DNA from 3 places in the Anaerostipes caccae L1-92 genome. Region 3 is predicted to be linked to each of the others. Evidence: predicted binding sites of a transcription regulator. Region 3 holds the regulator's gene; each other region holds the start of a gene.
What was found. The regulator Rex, encoded in region 3, represses fermentation and respiration genes when NADH is low (regulators of the CRP and FNR family bind a similar motif). The targets are predictions, from matches to a motif close to ATTGTTAANTANTTAACAAT.
Positions count from the first base shown of each region.

Region 1: a site for Rex is predicted at 2,520-2,539, ahead of ANCC_RS07725 (shikimate dehydrogenase). Genes of this name have one in related genera too.
Region 2: a site for Rex is predicted at 2,317-2,336, ahead of ANCC_RS06560 (4Fe-4S dicluster domain-containing protein). Genes of this name have one in related genera too.

Region 1 is NZ_AP023027.1:1,574,085-1,578,645, forward strand. It holds gene ANCC_RS07715 (oxidoreductase) at 1-1,360, opposite strand, end outside; gene ANCC_RS07720 (LysR family transcriptional regulator) at 1,479-2,378, opposite strand; gene ANCC_RS07725 (shikimate dehydrogenase) at 2,583-3,458, shown strand; gene ANCC_RS07730 (MFS transporter) at 3,490-4,561, shown strand, end outside.
Region 2 is NZ_AP023027.1:1,339,955-1,344,515, forward strand. It holds gene ANCC_RS06550 (pyruvate carboxylase) at 1-1,492, shown strand, start outside; gene ANCC_RS06555 (ClpP family protease) at 1,573-2,223, shown strand; gene ANCC_RS06560 (4Fe-4S dicluster domain-containing protein) at 2,353-3,840, shown strand; gene ANCC_RS06565 (DNA translocase FtsK) at 4,001-4,561, shown strand, end outside.
Region 3 is NZ_AP023027.1:2,016,592-2,021,152, forward strand. It holds gene alr (alanine racemase) at 1-420, opposite strand, end outside; gene ANCC_RS09925 (bifunctional ADP-dependent NAD(P)H-hydrate dehydratase/NAD(P)H-hydrate epimerase) at 404-1,885, opposite strand; gene acpS (holo-ACP synthase) at 1,882-2,244, opposite strand; gene ANCC_RS09935 (redox-sensing transcriptional repressor Rex) at 2,261-2,920, opposite strand; gene ANCC_RS09940 (ABC-F family ATP-binding cassette domain-containing protein) at 3,073-4,561, shown strand, end outside.

The sequences.
Region 1 (4,561 bases), 440 kb from region 3:
AAATAAACAGGTTGTTTAATTTAGAAGCTCTTACCTGAAGGTAGTGAGGGAAATCAGCCAGACGTTTCTTGTCAGGAATCTTAGAGATTTCTACAGAAAGTCCTCCCAAATGATCTTCTTTTTCCAATAAGAATGTTGTACATCCTACTTCCGCAGCCGTACATGCGGCTTCCAGACCGGCAGTACCGCCTCCGATCACGACAACGTTGCATGGTTTGTTGATTTTATGCTTTTTATAATCGGCACCATCATTTACTGTAGGATTGATCGTACAGCGGATCGGCCGGTTGACTCCGATTCGGTTTCCTGCACATCCGATGTTGCAGGAGATGCATTTCCTTAATTCATCTTCGTGCCCTGTGGCAACCTTTTTCACCCAGCACGGATCTGCGATGAGACCGCGTCCCATACCGATGATGTCAGCATCTCCGCGGGCAAGAATATCATCTGCAACACGAGGATCACGAATATTACCCATCGTCACACATGGTTTTCCGTATTTTTCTTTGACAGCCTTTGCCATATAAGATCTCCAGCCGTCCTCTAAGTAATTGGCGTCGATCTGATACTGGATGGAACCGTTTAATCCCGCAGAAACATCGAAAACATCGGCTTCTTCCTGGAAATACTGGAGGTAGTCCAAAGTATCATCCAGGGTATTTCCATGTTCCATAAACTCGTCGGCACTTAAGCGGACGAAAATCGGGAACATCGGTCCAACCTGTTTTCTGACTTCCTCTAAGACCAGTCTTGCGAATCTGGCTCTGTTTTCCGGAGAACCTCCGAATTCATCGGTTCTGACGTTTGTCGTAGGAGATAAGAACTGACTGATCAGGTAGGAATGTCCCGCATGAATCTCAATGCAGTCAAATCCTGAAGCCTGTGCGCGTGCAGCGGCCTCACCATATTTTTTAACAATCGCGTAAATCTCATCTTTTGTGAGCGGACGAGGAATTTCTCCGCCTGCCTTAGACGGAATATCTGAAGCAGACACCGGCTGCATATTCGTACGCTTAGACTGAGCGGACGCACCTGCATGGTTTAGCTGTAATCCGATACATGCACCGTGAGAATGAACGGTCTCACAGAGCTTAAAGAAGCGGGGCATGTAATTGTCATGGTCGATTCTGATCTGAGTCGTACCGTTTGAGCCGAGAGGGGAATCTACGCTGGCATTTTCCACCATAATAAGGCCGACACCGCCTTTTGCCCTCTGTTCGTAATAATTGATATGGAGAAAACTCATCTCTCCGGTCTGTTCTCCATAGTTAGTTCCCATCGGTGTCATCATGATGCGGTTTTTCATCGTCATGTTTTTGATTGTCAGCGGACTGAAAATATTTTTATAATTGCACTTCATTGTGTACCCTCCAAAAGATTATCGATTTCTAATTAGGGTTGTTATCATTGCATTTGGGTGATTTGTAATGATAAGTTCATTATAAAGCAAAGATAATTATTTAACAAATTGATATTTTTTAAAGAATTAATAGCTTTTGTCTATTGTTTTTTTTTACGAAGCCGATAAATTTCTCTACCGCAGGAATCATAATGTTATTTTTCAGGTACGCCATGTAGACGGTGTGATAAGGTTTGACGTTGCTTAAGTGAAGAATTTCCACGTCATATTCCCTCAGCGATTCCACATGGGCCACAAAGCCGACACCGAAGTTTTCGGCTACGAGAGCAGCAATGGCATTTTCGTCGGAGGTTTCAAATGCAATCTCAGGTTCCATCCGGTTCTGCCGGTAGATGGAATTTGTATACTGCCCCAGACCGGAGGTGCGGTCATATCCTATAACAGGATAGGACAGAAGATCTTCCAGCAGAACTTCTTTTTTATGTTTCAAGGGGTGCTCCAGCGGCGTGATGACAACCATCTCCTGATTGATGACCGGGACGAATTCGATCTCAGGCTCATTGGATACGTACGAGCCGAAGATGACGTCATATTTTTCGGATTTCAGATCACGGAGCATTTTGTTGGTGATTTCCTGCGTCATAGAAAAGGTGATATTGCTGGAATCTTCCGAATCCAGGAAACTGCGTACGAGGTGGGGAATATACGATTTGGCGAGGGGAAACACGTAGGCCAGGTCGATGTGGCCTCCTTTGGCGTTGGCCAGAGCCTTCATTTTGTCCTCGGCAATCTTTACTTCTTCGAGTATTTTATTAACATGTTCTAAAAAGATCTTGCCGTACTTGGTCAGCTCGATGTTTCTTCCGTTTTTCCGAAAGAGAGGAAGCCCCAGTTCCTCTTCTAAATTGGCGATGGAGCGGCTCAGACTGGGCTGGGATACATTCAATTCTCTGGCTGCCTGGTGATAATGCTGCAGGGTTGCGATTTTTTGAAAATATGAAAGCTGGTTTAGATTCATAGAGATTACCTCATTTCTGTGGAAAGTGCAGTGCTATATATATAAGGAAGCATAACATGAATGATAGCAAAATACTATTAAAAAGTATTAAAAGATGTATTAGAAGTATCAATAAGATCCGTGTATAATAGTTTTTGTAAGGTTGTTAAAAAATTAACTTTTGGGTGAAGAAACAACAGGGTAAGTAAAAAAGGAGAATGACACATGGCAGAGAGAATCACAGGACATACAGAATTGATCGGGCTGATGGCATATCCGATCAGACATTCCAGCTCACCGGCAATGCACAATGAAGCATTTGCCACATTAGGACTTGACTATGCATATTTGGCGTTTGAAGTTGACAATGACACATTAGAGGATGCGGTAAAAGGACTGCGCGCCTTGAAACTGAAAGGTTCCAACGTTTCTATGCCGAACAAGACAGTCGTAGGCAAATACTTAGATAAGCTTTCACCGGCAGCAGAAATGGCCGGAGCGGTCAACACGATCGTCAATGAAGACGGAGTTTTGACAGGACATATCACCGACGGAATCGGCTACATGCAGTCACTGAAAGACAATGACATCGATGTGATCGGTAAAAAAATGACAATCACAGGGGCAGGCGGAGCAGCAACGGCAATCGAAATCCAGGCGGCATTAGACGGTGTCAAAGAAATGTCAATCTTTAATATTAAAGATAAGTTCTGGGAGAACGCGGAGAAAACTGTTGAGAAAATTCGTGCAAACACAGACTGTATCGTAAATCTTTATGATCTTGATGATAAAGATAAATTAAAAGAAGAGATTGCAGACAGCTATCTGTTCGCACAGGCAACAGGTGTGGGAATGAAACCTTTAGAGGGACAGTCAGTAATCCCTGACGCGTCATTCTTACGTCCGGACTTGATTGTCACTGATACAATTTATGCACCGAGAGAGACTGCACTTCTAAAGATGGCAAAAGAAGCCGGATGCAAGACAATGAACGGTCTTGGTATGATGCTGTTCCAGGGAGACGCTGCATTCCACTTGTGGACTGGAAAACATATGCCGATCGATCACATGAAAGAAGTGTTGGATATTAAATACGACTAAACTTAGAGAGGAAATTTGAGAGGAATCAATTATGAACAAAAAATATTATCCCAGTGCGTTTATCTTATATTTAAATTATTTTATCCATGGTATCGGAGCATCTGTCTTAGGACAGGTGGCAGTAAAAGAAACCCTGGTAAAACAGTGGGGAGCATCAGACATCGGCCTTGTTACAATGGTAGCTGCCGCATTAGGATTGGGAAGGCTGATTGCCCTTCCGTTTGCAGGACCTCTTTCTGATAAGCTGGGAAGAAAAGTTGCATCCATTATCGGCGCAGGCTCCTATGCGATCTTTTTCTTAGGACTTGCCATGTCACCGAATATGACCGTTGCATATATCGCGGCAATTCTGGGAGGTATCGCAAACTCTTTCCTTGACACAGGCGTTATTCCGGCATGTGTTGAGATTCTCGCACCGAGATCCAGTATGGCAACGATGCTTACCAAGTTTTCAATCTCCTGTTCACAGCTGTTAATGCCGTTTATGATCGGTGCTATCGTTGGAGCAAACCTTTCCTTAAATGTATTATTATACGTATGCGGTGCTGCCATCGCTATCATCGGAGTGCTCGTTTTATTCGCGCCTCTTCCGAAAATGGAAACAGCAGGCGGAGCAAAATCTTCTCTGATCCAGGATATCAAACACGCAAACTTCTCACTGGAAAGCATTGCGCTGATCATCATCGGATTTACAGGAACAGCAACATTCCAGCTCTGGCTGAACTGTGCTCAGGATTTCGCGAAGGAATATGCAAAGATTGGTGATCCTTCTGTCATGCAGACTTACTACAGCACAGGATCTCTCGTAGCTATCGTCGTTACAACTGTTTTAGTTAATAAGATAAAAGGGGTAAGATTCTTATTTGTATATCCTCTGATCGCAACGATTATGATTGCGCTTGTTTATCTGCTGAGAACTCCTTCTATCTGCTACATCGGATCAGCAGTTGTCGGATATTCCGCAGGAGCCGTTGTACTTCAGCTTGTGACAGCGACCGCCAACGATCTGTTTCCGAAAATCAAAGGAACCATCACGAGTATCGTTATGATCGCGTCCAGCTTATCGAACTATACAATCCTTTCTCTGGCTGGTACAATGGATA
Region 2 (4,561 bases), 680 kb from region 3:
GATTGAAACGGCTTTAAAGACCGGTAAGATCGTGGAAGGAGCTATCTGTTATACCGGGGATATTCTGAATCCGGATGAGACAAAATATACACTGGATTACTATGTAAAAAAGGCAAAAGAATTGGAAAGCCTGGGATGCCACATCTTTACCATCAAAGATATGGCAGGGCTTGTAAAGCCTTATGCAGCCGAAAAGCTCATCAAAACGTTAAAAGAAGAACTGAATATACCGGTTAATCTGCATACCCATGATTCCACCGGAAACGGAGTCAGCACTCTGCTGAAAGCAGCGGAAGCGGGAGTGGATATTGTTGACTGTGCCATCGGATCTATGAGTTCCATGACAAGCAACCCGTCCATGAACTCTCTTACAGAGGCACTCAGGGGAACCGAGAGGGATACGGGATTAGTTCCGGATGAACTCACAGAATTAAGCCAGTACTATGAGAGACTGAGACCGGTTTATAAACAGTTTGAAAGCGGCATGGACGCTCCGAACACAGAGATCTACAAGTATGAGATCCCGGGAGGACAGTACTCCAACCTGCTGGCTCAGGTAAAAGAGATGGGAGCAGCAGAGGATTTTGAGGAGATCAAGAGTCTGTACAAAGATGCCAATGATCTGCTTGGAAATATTGTAAAAGTTACGCCTTCCTCTAAAGTCGTCGGAGACTTTGCCATCTTTATGTTTAAAAACGGTCTGACCAAAGAAAATATTCTGACAGAGGGCAGAGGATTATCTTATCCTGATTCCGTAGTCGAATATTTTGAAGGAATGATCGGACAGCCGGAAGGCGGATTCCCGAAAGAACTTCAGGCTATCGTGCTGAAAGGCAAAGAGCCGATCACCGTCCGTCCGGGAAGCCTGATTCCTCCGGAAGATTTCGATCAGATCAAGAAAGGGCTCAAAGAGTTCTTTTATATTGATACAATGGAAGACGAAAAGACGCTTCACCGCAAAGCCATCAGCTATGCGATGTATCCGAAAGTATATGAGGATTACTGCAGACATTTTGAGGCTTACAATGACGTCACAAGGCTGGAAAGCCATGTGTATTTCTACGGGCTGAGAAAGGGTGAGGAGACGACACTGACCATCGGAGAAGGAAAAGATTTGATCATCAAGTTTGTGGATATGTCAGAACCCGATGAGAACGGATACCGTCTGCTGGAATTCGAGGTCAACGGTTCCATGCGTGAAGTGAAGATCTTAGACCGCAACCTGGAAGTCAAGGCCGACCACAGGATCAAAGCGGATAAGAGCAATCCGGGACATTTAGGCTCAACAATTCCTGGAACCGTCGGAAAAGTCCTCGTAAAAGAGGGAGATCCGGTAACTGTGAATATGCCGCTTCTTACCGTGGAAGCAATGAAGATGGAAACCACCGTCGTATCCAAAGTTAACGGAAAGGTGGATAAGATCTACGTTAATGAAGGCGAACAGGTCAATCAGGAAGATCTGCTTGTATCTTTTGAAATCGAAGAAGAATAATCTTACTCATAATGACAGACAATAAAAGGGAGAAGCACTGCGCTTCTTCCTTTTTATTAAATCAAAGTGAGGATTTCGATATGAATGAAGATCAAAGAAATGAGATAAGAGATACCGGAGAACTGGACCTGGGCGGGATTCATGTCATGACGGTCATAGGAGAGATCGAGGGGCATCAGCTGTCCCCGCAGAACTCCAAGACAACCAAATATGAGCATATGATCCCTGCGCTTGCCAAAGCAGAGTACTCTGACGATATCAAGGGGATACTGATTCTGCTCAATACGGTTGGAGGGGATGTGGAATGTGGGCTTGCCCTTGCGGAAATGATTGCTTCCCTGAGTAAACCAACGGTAACGCTTGTATTGGGAGGGAGCCATTCCATCGGAGTGCCTCTTGCAGTCTCTTCTGACTATTCATTTATTGTTAAAAGTGCAACAATGATGATCCATCCGGTGCGCTCCAGCGGAACCTTCATCGGTGTGCTTCAAAGCTACCGTAATATTGAGAAGATTCAGGACCGTATTACCAGATTCATCAGCGATCACTCTGACATTGCGGAGGATAAGGTGGAAGAACTGATGCTGCACATCGGAGAACAGGTGAAAGACGCAGGAACCGTACTTGAGGGAGAACAGGCGGTGGAACTGGGCCTGATCAATGAAATCGGGGGCATGAGCGAGGCCTTTGCAAAGCTTAAGGAACTCATACAAAATACCTCGGAAAACTGAGAAAAAACCGGGGGTTCCGGTGTACAGAATAAAGTACAAAAAAAGCAAAAAAATCCTTTAATTTCGGGTAAAAGTAGTGTAGAATGATAATAGATTGTTTTTATTTTAACGAACATTAAAGGAGGAGCTATGAGAGGAATTGAGACCCCGGTCCGAGAGATCAGAAAAAAGGTATTTACAGAGATTGCTAAATTTGCCTATGAACAAAGAGACCTTGAAGAAATCGAGGATCTGCCGTACGAATTAGTGAAAGGTGAGCTGCCGACATACCGCGACAGTATTTATCGTGAAAGGGCAGTGGTAGGAGAGAGAATCCGTCTTGCCATGGGGATGTCTTTAAGACCTGCTGATAAGCCTGCAAGAATAACAAAAGGAATCAAACAGAGCAACATTGCTGAAAAATACTACGAGCCGCCGCTTCTGCAGGTGATCCCGGCAGCATGCAACGCCTGCAAGGACAGAGCATTCATTGTAGGAGGAGAGTGTCAGGGATGTATGGCACATCCATGTATGGAAGTATGTCCGAAAAATGCAATCAGTTTTGTGGACGGATATTCCTACATTGATCAGGAAAAGTGCATTAAGTGCGGACAGTGCCAGAAAGTATGCCCATACAGTGCGATCCATGAGAGAAAAAGGCCGTGTGAAGTAGCCTGTGGCGTGGGAGCGATCGAGACTGATTATGCAGGACGTGCTACCATTAATCCTGACAAATGTGTATCCTGCGGCATGTGCATGGTCAACTGTCCGTTTGGAGCCATTGCAGACAAGTCACAGATCTACCAGCTGATCAAAGCCATGAATGAAGGCAACGAAGTCATCGCCATCCTGGCCCCTGCTTTTGTTGGACAGTTTGGGCCGAAGGCAACCCCTGCCAAGGTGAAGGCCGCACTGCTGGAGATCGGATTTGCCGACGTATGGGAAGTGGCAGTGGGAGCGGATGCAGGTGCCCTGGAAGAAGCGGATCACTATGCACATGGAGTTGCTACAGGAGAGGTGCCGTTCCTTTTGACCTCCTGCTGTCCGTCCTGGTCTATGCTCGGGAAAAAGTACTTCCCTGAACTGATCGACCAGATTTCAAATTCACTGACCCCGATGGTGGCGACAGCCAGAGCCGCAAGACAGACCAACAAGAACGCAAAAATCGTATTCGTCGGTCCTTGTGTGGCTAAAAAACTGGAAGCTTCCAGAAAGTCTGTCAGAAGTGAAGTGGATTTTGTCATTACATTTGAAGAATTGGACGGCATGTTTACCGCCAAGGATATTGATTTCAGTACTTACGACAAGGAAGTCGAGATGAACGATGCGTTCGGTGCAGGACGCGGATATGCAGTCGCAAGCGGTGTTGCCGCGGCTATTGAAGCATGCGTAAAAGAATACCATCCGGGAGTGGATGTGAAGATTGACCATGTGGAAGGACTCGCAGAATGCAAGAAGATGCTTCTTCAGGCAAAAGCCGGCAAGAAGAACGGGTACCTGATCGAAGGAATGGGATGTCCGGGAGGATGCGTTGCCGGAGCCGGAACCAATATCCCGGTAGTCAAAGCGGGTGTACAGGTTAAGAAGTTCGTGAATGAAGCAGAGCAGTTCATTCCGCCTGAGACAGCAAAATACTGATATTCATTATATTTCAAAGATACAAAAGAGTCTGAACGGAACCAAAGAGTTCTGTCCAGGCTCTTTACATTTATTTAGGTTAATTGTAAAATAGTCATATAACTCTTTTGATGAAGGGTTGTTGAGTATTAAATATAAGAAGAAAAGAGATTCCAGAAGAATGGCAGCAAAAAAAAGAAAGAGAAGAAACACAGCACGAAAGAAGAAAAAGCAAAAAGACTTTGCAGGGTTCTATCAGGAAATTGCGGTTCTGTTAAGTTTTGCAGTTTGTCTTTTTTTATTTTTGAGTAATTTCAGACTCTGCGGAAAAGTGGGAAACACGGTAAGTTCCGCGCTGTTCGGAGTGCTGGGCGGTGTTCACTATGCTGCTCCTATTGTTATATTGATCATGATCCTTCTGCTGATCTCCAATCAGTATAGCAGCATCTCGGCAAAGAAGTCTTTTTTTATTGTTCTGCTCCTGTGTATGACTGCGGCGATATGGCAGATGGCGACAGACATCCGTATGTCTGATGCAGCAGTGTTGTACCGGTACGGATCGGAACATCATGCGGGAGGCGGAGTGGTCGGAGGTGTCATCGCTTCTTTTCTGTATAAGGAGCTGGGACTGGCAGGAAGTTATGTTGTCGTATTTTTTTTGACAGCAATTTCTATGATACTGATTACTGAGAGATCACTGCTCTCCTTTGTAAAGCGTGTGGCAGCATTTTTTGCACCCGAA
Region 3 (4,561 bases):
CTTAAAACCAATCCGGTTCATTCCGGTATCCACTTTGATATGTATCCTGGCTTCCTTCTTCATTGTAACTGCAAATTTAGAGATCGCCTCCGCCATCTCATAAGAAAATACCGTCTGTTCAATTTCATGCTGGATCAATGAAGCATACTGATATTCCGAAGTATATCCGAGAATTAGGATCGGTTTTGTGATTCCCTGTTTTCTCAGAGCGATCCCTTCCTCAATGATCGCCACCGCAAAACCGTCGACGCCGATCTTATTCAATGCCTTCGCCACCGGGACCGCCCCGTGTCCGTAGCCATCGGCTTTGATCACCGGCATAATCTTTGTATCCGGCCCCACAAGTTTTTTTATCTCACTGATATTATGGCAGACCGCATCCAGATCAATGGCTGCGTATACCCTATAATACTGATTCATCGCTGATTCCTCCTAAAATACTGCTGATTGACTCAATGATGTCTGATGCCAGCATGCTGTTGTGTCCAGAAATTTCTGCGGCATGGTCTCCTGCAAGCCCATGGATATAGACACCAAGGGCGGCAGCCTCAGAACATTCCATGCCTCTCCCTAGGAGGCTTGCGATCATGCCGCTTAAGACATCGCCGCTCCCCCCTGTGGCCATTCCGTTGTTTCCGCTGCTGTTATAATAAACAGGCCGGCTGCCTGACACTACAAGCGTTGCCGCATCTTTCAGCACAACAGTGGCGCGGAATCTGTCCGAAAGCTTCTGTCCCGCATCCGTCAGAGTTTCTTTCACCTGCTCTGCGGATATTCCAAGGAGCCTTGCAGCTTCCAGAAGATGCGGTGTGAAAACGCACCCTCCCGGATGATCGATCTCCATTCCATAACGGCTGACCGTATTCAGGCCGTCCGCATCCAGCAAAAGAGGCTTCGTTCCGCGCTGTAAAACTTCTTCTAATAATTCTTTGGTCCGCTCTGAGACTCCCATTCCGGGTCCGAATAAGATACAGTCACACCATTCGAGGGCATCTTTTACATCCTCATATGTCCCGAACAGCACTTCCGGAAGCATGGACTGCAGAATCGGACGGTTGGCTTCGCAGGAGATCACCTTTACCAGTCCGCTGCCCATGCGCAGGGCACTCTTTGCCGAAAAATAAGCAGCCCCAGACATCGTCTCATTTCCTGCTATGATCAGGACTTTTCCATAGGTGCCCTTGTGAGAATCCGCAAAACGGCCCGGAAGTCTTTCTAAATCTTTCCTATCGTATGTGAAGCCCCCTGCATGTTTCTTCAAAACAGAATCAAAGAAACCGATCTTTTCTACATACAGCCGGCCCGCATATTCTTTTCCCGGATAGAGCAGATGTCCTGCCTTGGGACCGCCGAAGGTCACCGTAGCGTCTGATTTTACGGCGCATCCGAGGACTTTTCCCGTATCCCCGCTGATTCCGGAGGGAATATCGACTGACATGACTTTAGCTCCGCTTCCATTAATCCTTTCCACAGCAGTACGGTATGTCCCCGATACCTCTCTGGAAAGGCCTACGCCAAACAGTCCTTCCAAAATCCAGTCATAATCCTCATAATCTATCTCTTCTTTTTGCTCATATCCAAGCCGTGCAAGGATATCGTACTGCGTCTTTAAGTCTGCGGATGCCTGAGACAGATCCCCTACGACTGTAAAATCCACTGAATACCCTTCTTCCAGAAGGATTCTGGCCGCAGCCAGCGCATCTCCCCCGTTATTTCCGCATCCTGCCACAGAAAGTATCCTGTTATTTTTTCTGACTGTTTCCATGAGCCTTCGGGCAATTTTTTCGCTGGCCCTCTCCATCAGCACCAGGCCAGGAATCCCTATCTTCTGTATGGTCTCCTTATCAACATCCTGCATTTCCTGATTTTTTAAAACATATTTCATAGACACTCTCCTATGACAAAAGCCTGTGCCAGCCCCCCTGTGTTCGTAACCGACACATGAAATTTCGTAATCTTCCTATCTGATGCCATTTTTTCGGCTCTGCCTGTGAGTTTCACATAAGGTGCTCCTTTTGAATTCCGAAACACTCCGATCTCATAGGGCTCCAATCCGAAGAAGCCGGTTCCAAATACCTTGGAAACGGCTTCTTTAACTGCAAAATTACCAGCAAGAGTCGTACTGTTTAAACCTGCGCATGCCAGTTCCTCTTCTGAAAAAATCCGGCTCAGGCGGTTCTTTCTCTCCACCATCTTCTGTACCCGCCCGATTTCTATCAGGTCAGTTCCTATACCGACAATCATGGCGTTCCTCCCGTCTTTACTCCGCGCCTTCGCTGTCTTCCCTGCTGTGAATATTGTAAGTCAGCGTCATGAGGCTTTCTGCCAAATGGACATTCTCCACGGTCACACTGTCCGGCAGCGTGAGATCCACAGGGGCAAAGTTCCAAAATCCTTTGATGCCCCACGATACAAGATCTTTGGCAATCTTCGGCGCCTGGTCCTGCGGAAGCGTGAGGGCTGCAATCTTGATCTCATGATTCTTTATAAACTCTTCCATATCGTCAATATCGTGCACTTCCACTCCGTGCACCGTGATGCCGATCAGCTTCGGATTCACATCGAACAGCGCAATCACCTGAAAACCAATGCTGTTATTGTTAAAATCCTGATAATTGGCCAATGCCTGCCCCAGATTGCCGGCACCGACGATGATCATCTGATTGCTTTTGTCAAGTCCCAGAATCTTTCCGATCTCCACGTAAAGATTTTCTACATTGTAGCCGTATCCCTGCTGCCCGAAACCTCCAAAATTATTCAGGTCCTGCCGGATCTGGGATGCAGTTACTTTCATCCTCTCGCTCAGCTCTTTGGATGAGATCCTCGTAATATTTTTTGCTTTCAAAGCCCCCAAATAACGGTAATATCTAGGTAATCTCTTTATAACTGCCGGTGATATATTCTTATCCATTGATGACATTATTACCCTCCCACTTATTTTATTAACTACTCAAATTAAATAAATTATATAAGATTGTCTAATATCTGTCAAACTTTTCAGTGCGTTTTTTCAGAAATTATGTTATGCTTATAAAGAATTTTTACAGCTTAGAAATTTTGAAGGAGTGCACTATGGTTTTATCTTGTCAGAATATACATAAAACATTTGTCGACCAGGAAGTCCTGAAAGGAATTTCCTTTCATATCAATGAAAAGGACCGGCTTGCCGTCATCGGCTTAAACGGTGCCGGAAAGTCCACCCTGCTCAAGATCATCATGGATCAGATGACACCCGATGACGGGGAGATCCACAAAAAGAAGGACGCCGATATCGGCTATCTCGCACAGCATCAGGACCATACTTCTTCCCGCACCATTTATGAAGAGCTTTTGACCATAAAACAGGATGTGATCGAACTGGACAAAAAACTCCGCTCTCTGGAGCATATGATGAAGCATTTAAGCGGCACAGAGCTCGAAGAAAAGATGGAGGAATACACCAGGGCCACTCATTTATTTGAACAGAAAAACGGTTTTGCTTATAAAAGTGAGATCACAGGAATCTTAAAAGGACTCGGGTTTCAAGAGGAAGACTTTCAAAAAAAAATCGAGACTCTGTCCGGAGGACAAAAGACAAGGGTCGCTCTCGGAAAACTCCTGCTGATGAAGCCAGAGATCCTTCTCCTGGATGAGCCTACCAACCATTTGGATGTAGATTCGATCCAGTGGCTGGAAACCTATTTAAGCCACTATGAGGGCGCTGTCATCCTGGTCTCCCATGACCGGTATTTCCTGGACAAGATCGTCAACAAAGTCATGGAGATTGAGTCGGGGCACGCGATGCTCTTTGACGGCAACTACACTTCTTTTATTAAAAAAAGGGATCAGGTAAAGGCAATCCGCTTGAAGGAGTACGAAAACCAGCAGCAGGAGATCCGTCACCAGAAGGCGGTCATTGAAAAACTAAAACAATTTAACCGGGAAAAATCCATCCGCCGGGCAGAGAGCCGTGAAAAGATGCTGAACAAAATTGATGTGATCGAAAAGCCTGTGGAAGTCGACGGAAAAATGCGCTTTGCCATCGAACCGTCGGTGATCAGCGGAAACGATGTCTTAACGGTGGAACATCTGGAAAAAAGTTTCGGGCCGCATATGCTGTTTTCCGATATAAATTTTGAAATATTCCGCGGTGAGCGCGTGGCATTGATCGGCGCCAACGGAACCGGCAAGACTACGATGTTAAAAATCATCTGCAAACAAATGGCCAAAAACAAAGGACTGATTAAGCTCGGTTCCCAAGTTTCCATCGGATATTACGATCAGGCACAGGACAACCTGCATCCGGATAAGACAATCTTCGAGGAGATATCTGATTCCTTTCCGGAACTGACCAACACAAAAATCAGAAATACACTGGCTGCTTTCCTTTTTAAAGGAGAAGATGTCTTTAAACTTGTTTCTTCCTTAAGCGGCGGTGAAAAGGGACGGGTATCTCTTGCGAAACTTATGCTTTCCCATGCCAATTTTCTGATTCTTGATGAGCCTACCAACCACCTGGACATTCACTCCAAAGAAATCCTGGAATCCGCCCTGTCCCAGTACACAGGCACGGTTCTTTACG